DNA from 3 places in the Mesorhizobium sp. WSM3864 genome. Region 1 is predicted to be linked to each of the others. Evidence: riboswitches for the same ligand, from Rfam matches in the RefSeq annotation. Region 1 holds a riboswitch; each other region holds the start of a gene.
What was found. Region 1 has a riboswitch for thiamine pyrophosphate ahead of CK215_RS31970 (hypothetical protein). Riboswitches for the same ligand answer to the same signal wherever they lie in the genome.
Positions count from the first base shown of each region.

Region 2: another riboswitch for thiamine pyrophosphate. It lies ahead of thiB (thiamine ABC transporter substrate binding subunit); the one in region 1 lies ahead of CK215_RS31970 (hypothetical protein).
Region 3: another riboswitch for thiamine pyrophosphate. It lies ahead of thiC (phosphomethylpyrimidine synthase ThiC); the one in region 1 lies ahead of CK215_RS31970 (hypothetical protein).

Region 1 covers NZ_NSGD01000017.1:62,320-67,234, forward strand. Annotated here, with positions in the region: gene CK215_RS25110 (MFS transporter) at 1-734, shown strand, start outside; partial or broken gene CK215_RS25115 (porin) at 931-1,925, shown strand; TPP riboswitch at 2,204-2,314, shown strand; gene CK215_RS31970 (hypothetical protein) at 2,512-2,718, shown strand; gene CK215_RS30925 (hypothetical protein) at 2,776-2,973, shown strand; gene CK215_RS25130 (RNA-binding protein) at 2,973-3,212, shown strand; gene CK215_RS30930 (hypothetical protein) at 3,288-3,830, shown strand; gene CK215_RS25145 (XRE family transcriptional regulator) at 3,834-4,915, shown strand, end outside.
Region 2 covers NZ_NSGD01000004.1:232,564-237,478, forward strand. Annotated here, with positions in the region: gene CK215_RS11460 (homocysteine S-methyltransferase family protein) at 1-103, shown strand, start outside; gene CK215_RS11465 (ABC-F family ATP-binding cassette domain-containing protein) at 120-1,934, opposite strand; gene CK215_RS11470 (thiamine diphosphokinase) at 1,936-2,580, opposite strand; TPP riboswitch at 2,721-2,836, shown strand; gene thiB (thiamine ABC transporter substrate binding subunit) at 2,878-3,885, shown strand; gene thiP (thiamine/thiamine pyrophosphate ABC transporter permease) at 4,102-4,915, shown strand, end outside.
Region 3 covers NZ_NSGD01000007.1:33,402-38,316, forward strand. Annotated here, with positions in the region: gene thiO (glycine oxidase ThiO) at 1-167, opposite strand, end outside; gene thiC (phosphomethylpyrimidine synthase ThiC) at 164-1,984, opposite strand; TPP riboswitch at 2,097-2,208, opposite strand; gene CK215_RS16435 (phasin) at 3,071-3,532, opposite strand; gene otnK (3-oxo-tetronate kinase) at 3,860-4,915, opposite strand, start outside.

The DNA.
Region 1 (4,915 bases):
GTTCAGCATGTTGCCTTTCCCTTTCCCTGACATCGTCAGTCGCTGTGGCGGCCATTTCGCTGGCACTTGGTGGCGCGGGTTGGCTTATCACCTGGACGGGCATTGACGTGTCGGTTCAGCTGGCAAGCCCAAGGTGGGTGGTGGGCCGCACACTATCGATCTACTACGCCTTGAGCGCAGGCGGGATGGCGGCCGGCAGCTGGATCTGGGGGACTATCGCACAGAACTACTCCTTAGGCTGCGCTTTGGAGAGTGCCGCGGGCGCTCTGTTGCTCGTTGCTGCTGCGGGAATAGTGTTGCCGGTCCGTCCATGGGAAGAAACGGATCAGGAGAGTTCGGATTTTCACCCGCCTGAGCTGGCACTCGAGTTGAAGCCCAGGAGTGGTCCCATAGTGGTCAAGGTCGAGTATCTTATATCGGAAGACAATATCGAGTCCTTTCTGGGTTACATGCGCGCAAGGCGCCATGTTCAGAGCCGTGCCGGGGCGCGAAACTGGACACTGCAGCGCAATCTTCAAGCGCCTTCGATTTGGACAGAGACATTCCGCACGCCAACCTGGATGGACTTTCTTCGCCTGAATCATCGGCTCACGGCAGCGGATAAGGAAGTCAGCCAGCGTCTCCTGGCGCTGCATGATGGAGAGCGTCCTCCACAAACAATGCTTTCGATCGAACGAACGACTGAGGCAGCTCGAACCCGTGCCTCAGCAATCGTTTCTCGTCCTCCGAGGTGACGTGATCACGAACCCATCGCGCATTGGGACCTGCCGCGCCGGTCGACTTCGAGCAGCGCGTAAGCCCGCATCACCGGTAGGCGAGGCTATGCGTACGTCCCTCTCTCGCGAATATCCATGCCGCGGCGGGCCTCGAGGCGGCGCTTGACGGAAGGGGGGCATGGGTCCTGCGCTGCCGCGCCCCCTGCGCACCGACACCGAGACCTGCCTGCGCATCGGGGGCTACATCCGTTACGACGTCGGCTTCGGCGATGTCCGATCGTATGACGGGGCAAGAACCACCGATGTGAGAACTGGCGAGGTTCAGGGCACCACAACACGCGTTTCACGTTCAAAACTTGGACGCGCCAGGAGACCGAGCTCGGCGCACTGAGGACCTACACTGAAAACCGCGTGAATTTCGGCAACCGCAACGCTTATCCAGGCCCGGACAGTCCTCAGAACTATGGCTTCAATAGCGGCGTCAAATTGACTTCCGCCTGGTTCCAGCTTGGTGGCCTCCGAGTTGGTAAGGACCATTCGCCCTTCGACACGCTTACAGGCTACGCCGGAAACGTCCTCATCAACGTACTCGTTCCGTACGGCGACTTCGATACCAACGTGGCCCAGTATTACTTCGATGCCGACAATGGCCTTTCGGCTCTGGTTTCACTTGAACAAGGGTCGGGTGTAGTCGGTACTAACCAGAGCCATGTCCCGCACGTCGTCTTCGGCGTAAAACAAACGCAGGGTTGGGGCGCGATCACCAGCGTAATCGCTCGTGACAGCAACTACGATGCTTTGGCCGGCAAGATCCGCGTCGATGTCAATGTCACGGATGTGCTGTCGCTATTCGGAATGTTCGGCTATGGCTCCATTGGCGTTACCAACGATGATCCAACCAGTGCAATCGCCGCTCACGGTCGCGGCTTCTACAAAACTTGGAGCGGCAACTGGGCTTTCTGGGCCGGCTCCACTTACGCACTCGACGAGAAAACTTCGTTCAACCTTCAGATCTCGGGCGGTCAGTTCAAGAACTATGGTGTGGGCGCAAACGTCGTCTACACGCTCGTTGCCGGTTTCACGGCGACGGTCGAAATCGACTACGGCCACTACGGCATCGGCATGGTCGACCCTTCGAACGTGAATTCGACGAAGGCTGACAAAAAAGATTGCCTCGGCGGCATCCTCAGTTTCCAACGCTCATTCTAATTGAATGAAAAATCTCTCGGTGGTCGATTGCGCGACTAGACTTTCTCGCCAGCTTGGCGACCATGCCCTTGCTCGAAAGCGAGCGCGGCTACAACACCACAATCGCTGCACCCCAGATCGCACTCAACCGGACTATGATCTTTGCAGAGCGCAACTTCGTGGCAGCACCTCTCTCTATCGGTTTACGCATCGGCGGTGCGGCCGAGTTCGGAGGATTGCGAGCCAGCCCGAATTTTGCTCGCTCGAAAGGCTTGGTTGAGCTTGCAAAGGCTTATCTCCGCAGTCACCAGGGGGTCCCGGCAAGGGCTGAGATACTGCTGGTCGCGGCGCAGTGACCCGTTGAACCTGATTCAGTTCATACTGGCCTAGGATGGTGCAAGCGCTTCGCGGGGTTTACGCCCTAGGTCCTGTTTCGAGCAGAGCGACCAAAGCGTCTTTTCATCCTTCCGGCACAGAGCTGGGTCTCCAATGCATGAGCAAAGGAGCCTCAAGAGATTGCCCTCACCCCCGCCGTGTCGACGGGACCACTGCCCACCTCGCGAAAATCCACAAGCCCGGTGCCATCCACCCGCACATCAGGGTGCCGATGCGCGAGATCTCCCTCCATCCGACGGCCGGCGAGCCGCCCGTGGCCGTTTACGATCCATCCGGCCCGTACACCGACCCGGCTGTCGAAACCTGCATCGAAATGGGCCCTGCCCGCCCATGCCAGGAATGGATCATGGCGCGCGGCGATGTCGAGGCCTATGACGGCCGGGTAGTGTCTCAGTTTGAATTATGCGAAAGCGCCTAGCGAATTTGAACCGATAGGCGAAAGCGCCTATGCTTAGCGGAAAGCATAGGAGATTTCATGCCCAAGCCGACAAACGCCGCCGACATGGCAAGAGCCGTTGGCGTCGATCCGAAGGCGTTCCGCCAAGCGTTGCGGAACAAGAACTTCCCTTGGCATAAGCACAACGATGATTGGGTCGTCGATCTGAACAGCGATGAGCATTCAGCCATGCGCACCGTTCTGGTAACGCTCTTGCGTCGAAAGAAGGACACCTGATGCCCACCGGACCTAAAGGCCAGAAGCGCCCCGCCGACGTGATCGGCAATGCCGTCCGCGTCATGCGCATTGCCACCGGCGAGGAAGCCGACGACACGCCGGATGACGGCAAGAGCGCCGCCGCCAAAGAGCTTGGCTCGAAGGGCGGAAAGAAGCGCGCCGCCAATATGTCACCGGAGCGGCGCGCCGAGATCGCCAAGAAGGCGGCGGAAAAGCGGTGGGCAAAAGGCTCGGAATAATTTCCGGAATATTTTTCTTCGTTTTTGTCGCGCGATGATGTAAGCTGCCGAGCAGAATCATCAGGAGTGCGGCTCGTGGAAACAGACATCGACGTCATTATGGATCGGTTGTCGCCTTATCTGGATCGCATCGACGCGATCCTTCGGCACGGCCACGCGACTTATGAGCGTTACGCGCCGGAAATAGTTCTGGACCACGATGCCAGCACTCAGGCCCACTGCACCTTTCGGCACACTTTGGCCGAAGCTCACAGAATTTTGGATGATCTGCCGAATGTCCGCCATATGGAAATCCGGGGCCAAAATCTGTGGCTGATCGAGGCTGCCAATTCTGTAATCCGCTTCAAGAAGACGGACGAAGATGGCGTGTCTTCCAACTACCCGACACCGCAAGCCGTTGCCTTCGACGAAGGTGAGGAATTGCCTGGTCTGACACCAAAGCCCACGCGCCTAACTGCCGGATATCTTCTTGATGCCACAGGCACGGGGTTCATGAGGTCGCAAATATCGCTTCCGACTAACAAGGGCGCGATGTGGTGTGCGGCGATTGTTCCGTTCGAATCGAGGGCAGCCGACGAAGCTGCTTGGTATGAGGTAACCCGGCAGCGCCGGTTCTAAAAAATGCAGCAGATTGAAATGTTTAATCGCCACATGATGGCGCTCGCCCGCGATTCTCGCGGGTTCAATCAGTCTGTGCTTGCCGACAAAATGGGAGTAGCCCAAGGCACGATTTCAAAGGTCGAAGCCGGCTTGATGTCGGCACCGGAAGATTTCATAACTGCGCTGGCTGACACACTCAGTTACGAGCCAGATTTCTTTTTCGAAACTGGTCGCCCCTATGGGATGCCGCCTTTCCACTACAGAAGGCGAAAGAAGCTCGGCCAAAAGCCGCTCGACAAGATGATAGCGGAAATGAACATCCGCCGGATACATCTTGGGGTACTGCTAAAATCTGGCGGCGTGAAATCGAATGGTTTCATCCCGGAAATCGACCGGGACGAATACCAAGGCGCGACCTCTCGCGGGTTCAGCATTGAAGATGCCGCTCGACAACTGCGCGAAACCTGGATGCTGCCAGATGGCCCCATTGAGAATGTAACCGCCCTGATTGAGGATCACGGCGGCATCGTCATCCCCTGTAATTTTGACAGCGACTTGATCGACGCGGTGAGCCAGAGGATCGATGGTCTTCCGGTCCTATTCTTCGTGAACATGAACGCTCCTGCCGACCGGATTCGGCATACCCTCTGTCACGAGCTGGCGCATATGGTTCTGCATACGACCACGTTTTTAGATGATGAGGTCATGGAACAAGAAGCCGACCAGTTCGCAGGCGCGTTTCTTTTGCCAGCGAAGTCAATTCGGCCTCAGTTGACCAAATTTGAGTTTAGACAGATTGCCAATATGAAGAAATATTGGAAAGTTTCAATGTCTTCAATCGTCATGAGAGCAGATCGCCTGAGTTATGTTACGCCATATCAAAAGAAATCGTTCTTCATTCAGATGAGCAAGCTTGGCTATAGGAAGAACGAGCCTTACGAGCCTCCGAAAGAATACCCTATTAAGATAAACAAACTTATTGAATATCATAGAAGCGTACTTGGATATTCCAGTAAAGAACTAGCAAAAACTCTGTACATATCCGAGGCGGAATTTGACCGCATGTACGGTTCACAGATGCTTGGTCCACACGGCGCGGGAGG
Region 2 (4,915 bases), on a different contig from region 1:
CTACCGCGCCATGCGCGACCGCTTCGGCCAGATAGCCGTGCTCGGCGGCTGCTGCGGCACCGACAGACGCCATATCGCTGCGATCTGCGAGGCCTGCCTGTGAGACTTGCCGATAGCGGCTAGCCTTCCATCTCCTCGCGCAGCATCTCCAACTCCAGCCACTCTTCCTCAAGTGAGGCCAGCGTGGTGCGCTCCTTGTCGAGCGCGGCGATGGTCTTCTGGAACGATGCGGGATCGCGCTCGTAGAAGGACGGGTCGGCGATATTGTTCTCCAGCCTTGAGATGGACGCGCTCACCGCCTCGATCTTCTTCGGCAGGGATTCCAGCGCGAACTTCTGCTTGAAGGAGAGCTTCTTGGCCGGGCTTTTAGCGCTGGTCTGTTCGGCCCTGTCCGTCGCTTCGTTCGCTTCAGCCTTCGGCCTTGCCTTGCGCTCCTCCAGCTTCGAGCCGCCGCGTTGCGCCAGCATGTCGGAATAGCCGCCGGCGTATTCGATCCAGCGTCCGGCGCCGTCGGGCGCGATCACGCTGGTGACTGTGCGGTCGAGGAAATCGCGATCGTGGCTGACCAGGACGACCGTTCCGGCAAAGCCGGCGACCAGTTCCTGCAGCAGCTCCAGCGTCTCCATGTCGAGGTCGTTGGTCGGCTCGTCGAGCACCAAAAGGTTCGCCGGCCGCGCCAGCACCCGGGCCAGCAGCAGCCGCGCCCGCTCGCCGCCCGAAAGCTCGCGCACCGGCGTACGCGCCTGCTCCGGCTTGAAAAGAAAATCCTTCATATAGGAGACGACGTGGCGCTGCTCGCCATTGACCACAAGGTTCTCGCCGCGCCCGTCGGTCAGGTAATTCGCCAGCGTCTCCTGCGGGTCGACGGCCTCGCGCTTCTGGTCGAGCGTTGCGATTTCCAGATTGACGCCAAGCCGCACAGTGCCGGCATCCGGCGCCAGCTCGCCGGTCAGCATCTTGAGAAGCGTCGTCTTGCCGACGCCGTTCGGCCCGACAAGGCCGACACGGTCGCCGCGCTGGATACGGGTCGAAAAGCCCTTGACCACGGTGAGGTCGCCAAAACTCTTCTCGATGCCTTTGGCTTCGATCACCAGCTTGCCGGATTCAGCGGCGTCGCTTGCCACCATCGTCGCCGAACCCTCGGCGCCGCGATGGCTGCGAAAACGCTGGCGCATGGCCTGCAGCTCGCCGAGCCGGCGCATGTTGCGCTTGCGCCTGGCGGTCACGCCATAGCGCAGCCAATGCTCCTCGCGCACGATCTGGCGGCCGAGCTTGTGCTGTTCGCGCTCTTCCTCTTCAAGCACCTGGTCGCGCCATTCCTCAAAGTGCGCGAACCCCTTGTCCAGCCGGCGCGTCTGGCCGCGGTCGAGCCAGACGGTGGCGCGCGAGACGCGCTCGAGAAAGCGGCGGTCGTGCGAGATCAGGATCACGGCCGACGAGGTGCGGGCAAGCTCTTCTTCCAGCCATTCGATGACCGACAGGTCGAGATGGTTGGTCGGCTCGTCGAGGAGCAGGATATCGGGCTCCGGCGCCATGACGCGAGCGAGTGCTGCGCGGCGCGCCTCGCCGCCGGAAAGGTCGTTCGGCCGCTCCTCGCCGGTCAGGCCGAGATGCTCCATCAGATAAGTGGCGCGATGCGGGTCGTCGGCCGGCCCGAGGCCGGCTTCGACATAGGCGCGCACGCTGGCGAAGCCATCCATATCGGGCATTTGCGGCAGGTAGCGCACCGTTGCCGAGGGCTGGCGGAATACTTCGCCGTCCTGCGGTTCGATCAGCCCCGCGACGATCTTGAGCAGCGTCGACTTGCCCGAACCGTTGCGGCCGACAAGCGCGATCTTCTCGCCGGCGGAGGCGCTCAGTACCGCGCCGTCGAGCAGCGGCGTGCCGCCAAACGTCAGTTTTATGCCATCCAGATTGAGAAGAGGCGGGGCCATGTCAGCTTTCGGGAAGAGGATAGGGGTGGGCGAGCAGCAGCGCCCGGCCACGCTCGAGCGCGATATGGAGCCGGCCCTTAACCTCATTTGATATGGTAAGCGAGGAGCCGAACGCCACCTCGACACCGTCCAGCGGCCATTTGGCGCCTGAGACCGTCAGGCCGGCGAGGTCGGAGAAGCCGAGCACCGAGAACAGCGTGCCCTCGGCGTAGTCGAAGCCGGCTTTGCCCGGCAGGATGGGCACGCTCTCCTGGGCGCCGCTGGTCAGCAGCACGGTCGTGCCCGCCTCGGCCAGCCGCACGCTTAGAGCCAAATGCAGAAATGCATGATCGGCGCGCTTGCCGCCGAAGGCGCCGGCCAGCACCAGGCTGGTGGCGCCGCGCGCCAGCGCCTCGGCAATGGCGAGCTCGCCGTCGGTCATGTCCTTCTCGGTCGGGAAAATCTTGCGCGGCACGGCGGCCAGATTCTCCGGCAGGTTTGGCGGTACCGAGTCGAAATCTCCGACCCAGAGCTCCGGCAGGAGGCCAAGCATATCGGCATGGCCGATACCGGCATCGGCGGCGATGATGCGGGAGCCTTCGATCTGGCGATCGAGCCGAGGCGTGCGGACGAGATCGCCGCCAAGCAGGATGGTGAATGTGCCCATGGCCGTCGCCCTTACCAGCCCGGCCCACGAAACGGAAGCGGGCGCGTCCAAACGGAATCGCGCTTCGTTACCGTGGTGAACCATGATGATGCCCAGGAAACTTCCGCTTGCGCGCCGCATCGGCCGGGCCTATGTCTCGAAACGCTCTAACGGGGTGCCGGACGCTGATTTTGCGAACCGGCTGAGAGGCAACGAAAGCCAACCCGCTGAACCTGATCCGGTTTGTACCGGCGGAGGGATTAGACGTTTCGGACCATCCGACGCCTCAATTCCTTTAACCGAACGAAGGAGGCGCCGATGCGCTCGCTATTGTCCAACCTTGTTCTTGCAGCCGGCCTTGTTTCGCTTTTGGCAGGCGGACCTGCCGAGGCGAAAGACAAGCTTACCGTCTACACCTACGAAAGCTTCACTGCCGAGTGGGGTCCCGGACCTGCGGTGAAGAAGGAGTTCGAGGCCGAATGCGGCTGCGATCTCGACTTCGTCTCCGTCGCCGACGGCGTGGCGCTGCTCAACCGCGTCAAGCTCGAAGGCGCCGGCACCAAGGCCGATATCGTGCTCGGCCTCGACACCAATCTCACCGCCGAGGCCAAGGCGAGCGGCTTGTTCGCGCCGCATGGCGCGGTGGCCGATGTGAATGTCCCCGGCGGTTGGAAAGACGACACCTTCGTGCCTTTCGACTACGGCTATTTCGCCGTCGTCTACGACACCGAAAAGCTGAAGAGGCCGCCGAAGAGCTTGAAGGAACTGGTCGAGGGCGCCGGCCCCGACAAGATCATCATCCAGGATCCGCGCACCTCGACGCCCGGCCTCGGCCTGCTTCTGTGGGTCAAGTCGGTCTATGGCGACAAGGCCCCGGAAGCCTGGGCCAAGCTGAAGCCGAAGGTGCTGACCGTGACGCCGGGCTGGAGCGAGGCCTATGGTCTGTTCACCAAGGGCGAGGCGCCGATGGTTCTCTCCTATACCACCTCGCCGGCCTATCACATGGTGGCCGAGAACACCGAGCGCTATCAGGCGGCGTCCTTCGATGAGGGCGAATATCTGCAGATCGAGGTCGCCGGCATCACCAAAACCGGCGCGAAGAACCCGCTGGCGGAAAAATTCATAGCCTTCATGACCGGTCCCAAGTTCCAGAACGTCATCCCGGAGACCAACTGGATGTTCCCGGCCGGCAAGACCGACAAGCCGCTCAACCCGGCCTTCGAAAAGCTGGTGAAGCCGACCAAAACCCTGCTGTTCAGCCCGGACGAGGTGGCGGCCAACCGCAAGGCCTGGGTGGATGAATGGCTGGCGGCGATGAGCAAGTAGGACGCAGGATGGCGCTTGAGCACCCCCCTCTGTCCGGCCGGCCATCTCCCCCGCAAAGGGGGAAATTCGCGGTCATCGGTGATTTCGCTAGCCGCCGACGGTGTAGGAAGAGCGGCAAAGCTGCCAATCTCCCTCCTAGAGAGGGAGATGTCCGGCAGGACAGAGGGGGGTGCGACGGAACGTGGCGTTCGCTAGCTCGAGCCAACGTGGTGCAGCGTGCAATCCACGCCGCGCCCTGACCCTCGCATCACCGCCGGCATCATCGCCCTTGTCGCCATCACTTTGCTCATCGGCGGCGCCTTCGCCGGCCTGATCCTCGAAGGCGCGAGCGGTCCGTCCAGCGCTGCCGCGGCCTTCGACAGCTATCTGCTCCGCGTCGCCCGCTTCACGCTTTGGCAGGCGCTGCTGTCGACATTGCTTTCGGTCTTGCCGGCAGTGTTCGTCGGCCGCGCCCTGTCCAGGCAAACGAACTTTCCCGGACGTCGCCTGATCCTGCAGTTGTTCACGGTGCCGCTGGCGCTGCCGGCCATCGTCGCCGCGCTCGGCGTGTTGGCGCTCTACGGCCGTGCCGGTTATTTTGCCGGCATCCTCGGCACGTTCGGCGGTGGGGAATGGCCGGGCATTTACGGCCTTTCCGGCATCCTGGTCGCGCATGTCTTCTTCAACCTGCCATTGGCCACGCGGCTGTTCCTCGAGGCGCTCGGCACCGTGCCGGCCGACCAGTGGCGGCTGGCGAGCCAGCTCGGTATGGACGCTCGGTCGGCCTTCCGGCTGATCGAATGGCCGGCGCTGCGCACGGCGCTGCCTGGGGTCGCCGGGCTGGTCTTCATGCTGTGCATCACCTCCTTCACCATCGTGCTGACGCTGGGCGGCGGGCCGGCGGCGACGACGCTGGAGGTCGCGATCTACCAGGCGCTGCGCTTCGATTTCGATCCCGCGCGGGCCGTGACACTAACGTTTCTGCAGATCGTGCTGACCTTCGTCGTGGTCGCCATGCTGACGCGACTCGGCGCCAACACGGCCGGCGATA
Region 3 (4,915 bases), on a different contig from region 1:
GCGTTCTCGCGCTCGCACCAGGGCGCGAGCATGCCGCCGGCCTGCCAGGAGGCATTGCCGGCGATCTCGAGGCGTTTCTCGACCACGGTCACATCGGCGCCGCGCGTCGCCAGCTCGTGCGCGAGTGTCAATCCGGCGACGCCAGCGCCGCGAACGAGCACCTTCATGGCGTGTCCGTGCGCTCGGAGGTGCTGTCGACCGGCATGTAGAGATCGCCGCCGTCGCGGTACTTCGCAGCCATGGCCGCGAGCCCTTCCTTCTGCGCTTCCGCGCGGATGTCGTGCGAGATCCGCATCGAGCAGAATTTGGGGCCGCACATCGAGCAGAAATGCGCCACCTTGTGCGCCTCCTTGGGCAGGGTTTCGTCGTGGAAGGCGCGCGCCGTCTCGGGATCGAGCGAAAGGTTGAACTGGTCCTCCCACCGGAACTCGAAGCGCGCTCGCGACAGCGCGTCGTCCCTGACCTGGGCGGCCGGATGGCCCTTGGCCAGATCTGCGGCATGGGCGGCGATCTTGTAGGTGATGACGCCGGTCTTGACGTCATCGCGGTCGGGCAGGCCGAGATGCTCCTTCGGCGTGACGTAGCAGAGCATCGCCGTTCCGAACCAGCCGATCATCGCCGCACCGATGCCCGATGTGATGTGGTCATAGCCGGGCGCGATGTCGGTGGTGAGCGGTCCAAGCGTGTAGAACGGCGCTTCGCCACAGACCGCGAGCTGCTTGTCCATGTTTTGCTTGATCTTGTGCATCGGCACGTGGCCGGGGCCCTCGATCATCACCTGGCAGTCCTTGGACCAGGCGATCTTGGTGAGCTCTCCGAGCGTTTCCAGCTCGGCGAACTGGGCAGCGTCATTGGCATCGGCGATCGAGCCGGGGCGAAGGCCGTCGCCGAGCGAGAACGCCACGTCATAGGCCCGGGCGATGTCGCAGATCTCCTCGAAATGCTCGTAGAGAAAACTCTCCTGGTGGTGATGCAGGCACCACTTGGCCATGATCGAGCCGCCGCGCGACACGATGCCGGTGACGCGGTCGACGGTGAGCGGGATATAGGGCAGGCGCACGCCGGCATGGATCGTGAAATAGTCCACGCCCTGCTCGGCCTGCTCGATGAGGGTGTCGCGGAACACCTCCCAGGTCAGTTCCTCGGCGACGCCGCCGACCTTCTCCAGCGCCTGGTAGATCGGCACCGTGCCGATCGGCACCGGCGAATTGCGCACGATCCATTCGCGGATGTTGTGGATGTTGCGTCCGGTCGAGAGGTCCATCACCGTGTCGGCGCCCCAGCGGATCGCCCACACCATCTTCTCGACCTCCTCGGCCATCGACGAGGTGACGGCGGAGTTGCCGATATTGGCGTTGATCTTGACCAGGAAATTGCGGCCGATGATCATCGGCTCGCTTTCCGGGTGGTTAATGTTGGACGGGATGATGGCGCGGCCGCGCGCCACCTCGTCGCGCACGAATTCCGGCGTGACGAAGTCAGGGATCGCGGCGCCGAAGCTTTGGCCATCGCGTTGAAGTTTCGAACGCAACTGCTCACGGCCGAGGTTCTCGCGGATGGCGACGAACTCCATCTCAGGCGTGATGATGCCGGCGCGCGCATAGGCGAGCTGTGTGACAGCGCGGCCGCCGGCCGCGCGCAACGGTCTGTTGCGAACCGGGAATTCCGGCGTCAGGCGATCGGCTGAGACGAAGCCGTTGTCTTCCGGCTTGATCGTGCGGCCCTCGTAGCGCCCCACGTCTCCGCGCGCCTCGATCCATGCCTCGCGCAGCCGTGGCAAGCCACGCTCGATGTCGGTTTTCACCGTGGCGTCCGTGTAGGGACCGGACGAGTCGTAGACAGTGACCGGCGGCTCGCCGGCGCTCGGGTGGACCGAGATCTCGCGCATCGGCACCCGCAGCTCCGGGTGAAGCTGACCGGGTTTGTGGACCTTCTTCGAAGCTGGGAGTTCGCCGACGGTGACGGTCGGGGTGTGGGCATTCATGAGTGAGCCTCCTTGCTCGAGTGCAACGGAGACCCAGTCCACGCGATGAGGAGGAAGTGACGCTTCGCTTAGAATGCGGGCACTGCCCGAATGCCGAAGCCGGATTGCCGACCCGCGAAGCCTCGCACCGTCCCTACGCCAGTATGAACTGGATCAGGTTCAACGGGTCACTGCGCGCGATAGCAGTATCTCAGCCCCTTGCCGGGACTCCCCTGGTGAGGCGCCTAGGTTGGACGATGCGACGCTATCCTGTCAACTCGACTTCATGACTTCTCCAGCCTGGAACAAGCGACGAGAAGCGGCGCAGCCACGCAGCTTTGATCGAGCATCTCTTACATCGACGCCCATTGAGCCACGACCTTGCGCGCGTCGAGCTGGCAGTCGGGGCCCACTTGTCATCCGCCAAGGAAACGCTTTTGCGATCCCTTGTGGCGGCGGATTGAAGAACGCATTTTTCGCCTCGAAGAGCATCTGTTCGGCGTCTATGGACGCTGGTTCGATTTGTTCAGGACCGAATTATTGCGCAGCCGTAAGGGTCGACTTGCAGCGTTCCCACGACGGCTGCAAGGGCCTTGCCGGGAGCCTGTTCGCGAATGCTGTGGTTGTTCTCGTCCCGCGTCCCGCTCAACGCCGACAGGATCAGCGTACCGCCATTGCCACCTTTGGCGACTATCTGTTCGGGCCAATGCGCGATGCATTGAAGCGTTATGCCATGTGGGACCCGCCGCCGATTGCACCCGATTGGGCAGACGATTCCTGGGCGCGTTGGCGCCGCGGCGCTTGCGACCCAAAGGCTCTTCGACTTCGAAAGCAGCCCCGGAGAAATCGCCGGCACCGGGCTGCAACGATCAACGGTCAAGTAGCTACAGGACCAAAGCGGCGTCCTCGTCCCGATTTCGGGCCTTCGTCTCCGTCTCTGCGCGCCTTTCCGTAGCCAACTGTTTGGAAAAGCGATGCTTGGCCGATGGATGAGGTTCGTGCAAAGGACGCCGGCCGAATGGAAGAAGACCGGCGCGAAGGTGCCGGTCTTGATGTCGTAACGAGCAGAGGAGGTCTGCGACCTCCGGTCTCGGATTGCCTGAGCAGTCAAGCGGCCTTGAGGTTCTTCAAAGCCTTTTCGAAGGCATCCTTGATCGGCTTGGATACGTCTTCGGTGGCTCTCAACATCACCGCCTGCAGGGTCTTGGCCTGCTCGACGGAAGTGTCGATCTGTTTGTTCACGAAAGCGGCCTGCAACTCGAAGAACTCGGATGGCGACTTCACGGCAACCAGTGCTTCGAGGTGAGCGAAGCCGGCTTCGGCATTGGCTCGCAGAGCTGCGATCGTCTTCAGCGACACCTCGTTGCGGGTGGTCTTGGCCACCTCAAGGGTCGACTCAAGAGCCTTTTGAGTCGTCTCGGCGTTCGATTCCAATTTGGAAAATGCTTCCTTCGCCTGCTCAACGCCCTGTTCGGCGACAGCGCGAACCTGCTCGGTAACCCGGTACGGCTCGTAAGTAGCGGATTCCGCGTTGTCGATCGTTTCGGTCTTGCCGGGGATCTTGGACATTTTCCATCCTTTTCCAGAGAGTGGCATTACACAAAGCCCCCCTGTTTCATCTACGAAATCGACACAACGGATTTATGAAGGGGCGAATTGTCGCTCGAGGGCACCACTGCGGCGGCCGGCGCGCTGCCGGCAGCGATCGGTGCAGGTCGTAGCGGCTGCCGTCATTCGGCAGGTCCGCCGGGCGCGAGATTGTGCATCACCGTCTTCGACCAAAAATCAGTCATTCGGTTGATGGCGCAGGAGCGGCCTCTTCGCAGTCCATCGCTGCCATTCGACCCTGGCGCGACCTTCTCAGTTATCCTTGGACAGCCAAGACCCCGTCACTCCTCATGCCAAAACGGCCAAGGCGTCCGCGAAGAAACGGTCGCCACCGAAATTGCCTGACTTCAGGGCAAGCAGCAGCTCGCCGTGCGGGCTGCCGAGTGCGCGCAGCGCGGGGACACCCGCGGCGATTTCGGGGCCCAACTCGAAGGCGGGAATGGCAAGCTGGTCCACGACGGCGCCGGACGTCTCGCCGCCTGCCACGACCAACCTGCGCACGCCGAGTTCGACCAGACCTTCGGCGATCGTCGCCAGCGACTGCTCGATCACATGACCGGCAGCGTCACGTCCATGCCGCGCCTGCAGCGCCGAAACCACCTCGGGCGATCCACTGCTGGCGATGAGCACGGGGCCATCGGCCAAGCGGGCGGCCGCCCATGCGAGCGCACGGTGCGTCTCCGCCGCTCCGCTCATCAACCTTTCCGGATCGAGCCTCAGCACCGGCATCGTCTCTTCGGCGCGGGCAATCTGCGTCAGGGTCGCCCGCGAACAGCTGCCGGCCAAGCACGCCGCAGGCCCCTTGGCCGGCCGATCCCGCAGCACCGTCCGTTGATGGCGCTGCGCGGTGCCGGCGGCGACCAGGCCGCGGGCGAGACCCAATCCCAGGCCGGACGCTCCGACCGACAGGCGTTGTGCCAAGGCTGCGGCGCCGATCGCTTCAAGATCGCTCTCGAAGACGGCGTCGACGATCGCCGCTCCGGCCCCATCCTGGGAAATCGCCGCGTTGCGCGCGCGGATCGCGTCCGCGCCGCGCGCGACCGTCGCGAGGTCGACCGACCCGACCGCTGCCATGCTCTGCCGGGCGAGTACGCGCACCAGATTGGCATCGCGCATGGGATTGAGCGGGTGATCCTTGAGCGGACTCTCGCTGAGCGGCACCGCGCCGACGAAAAGATTCCCCTGGTAGACGGTCCGGCCGGTTTCCGGAAACGCCGGCGTCACCAAAACCGATTTCTCATCCACGTCGTGACGCAAGGCGTCCAGCACCGGGCCGATATTGCCGGCATCGGTGGAATCGAAGGTCGAGCAGATCTTGTACATCACATGCGCTGCCCCGCGGGC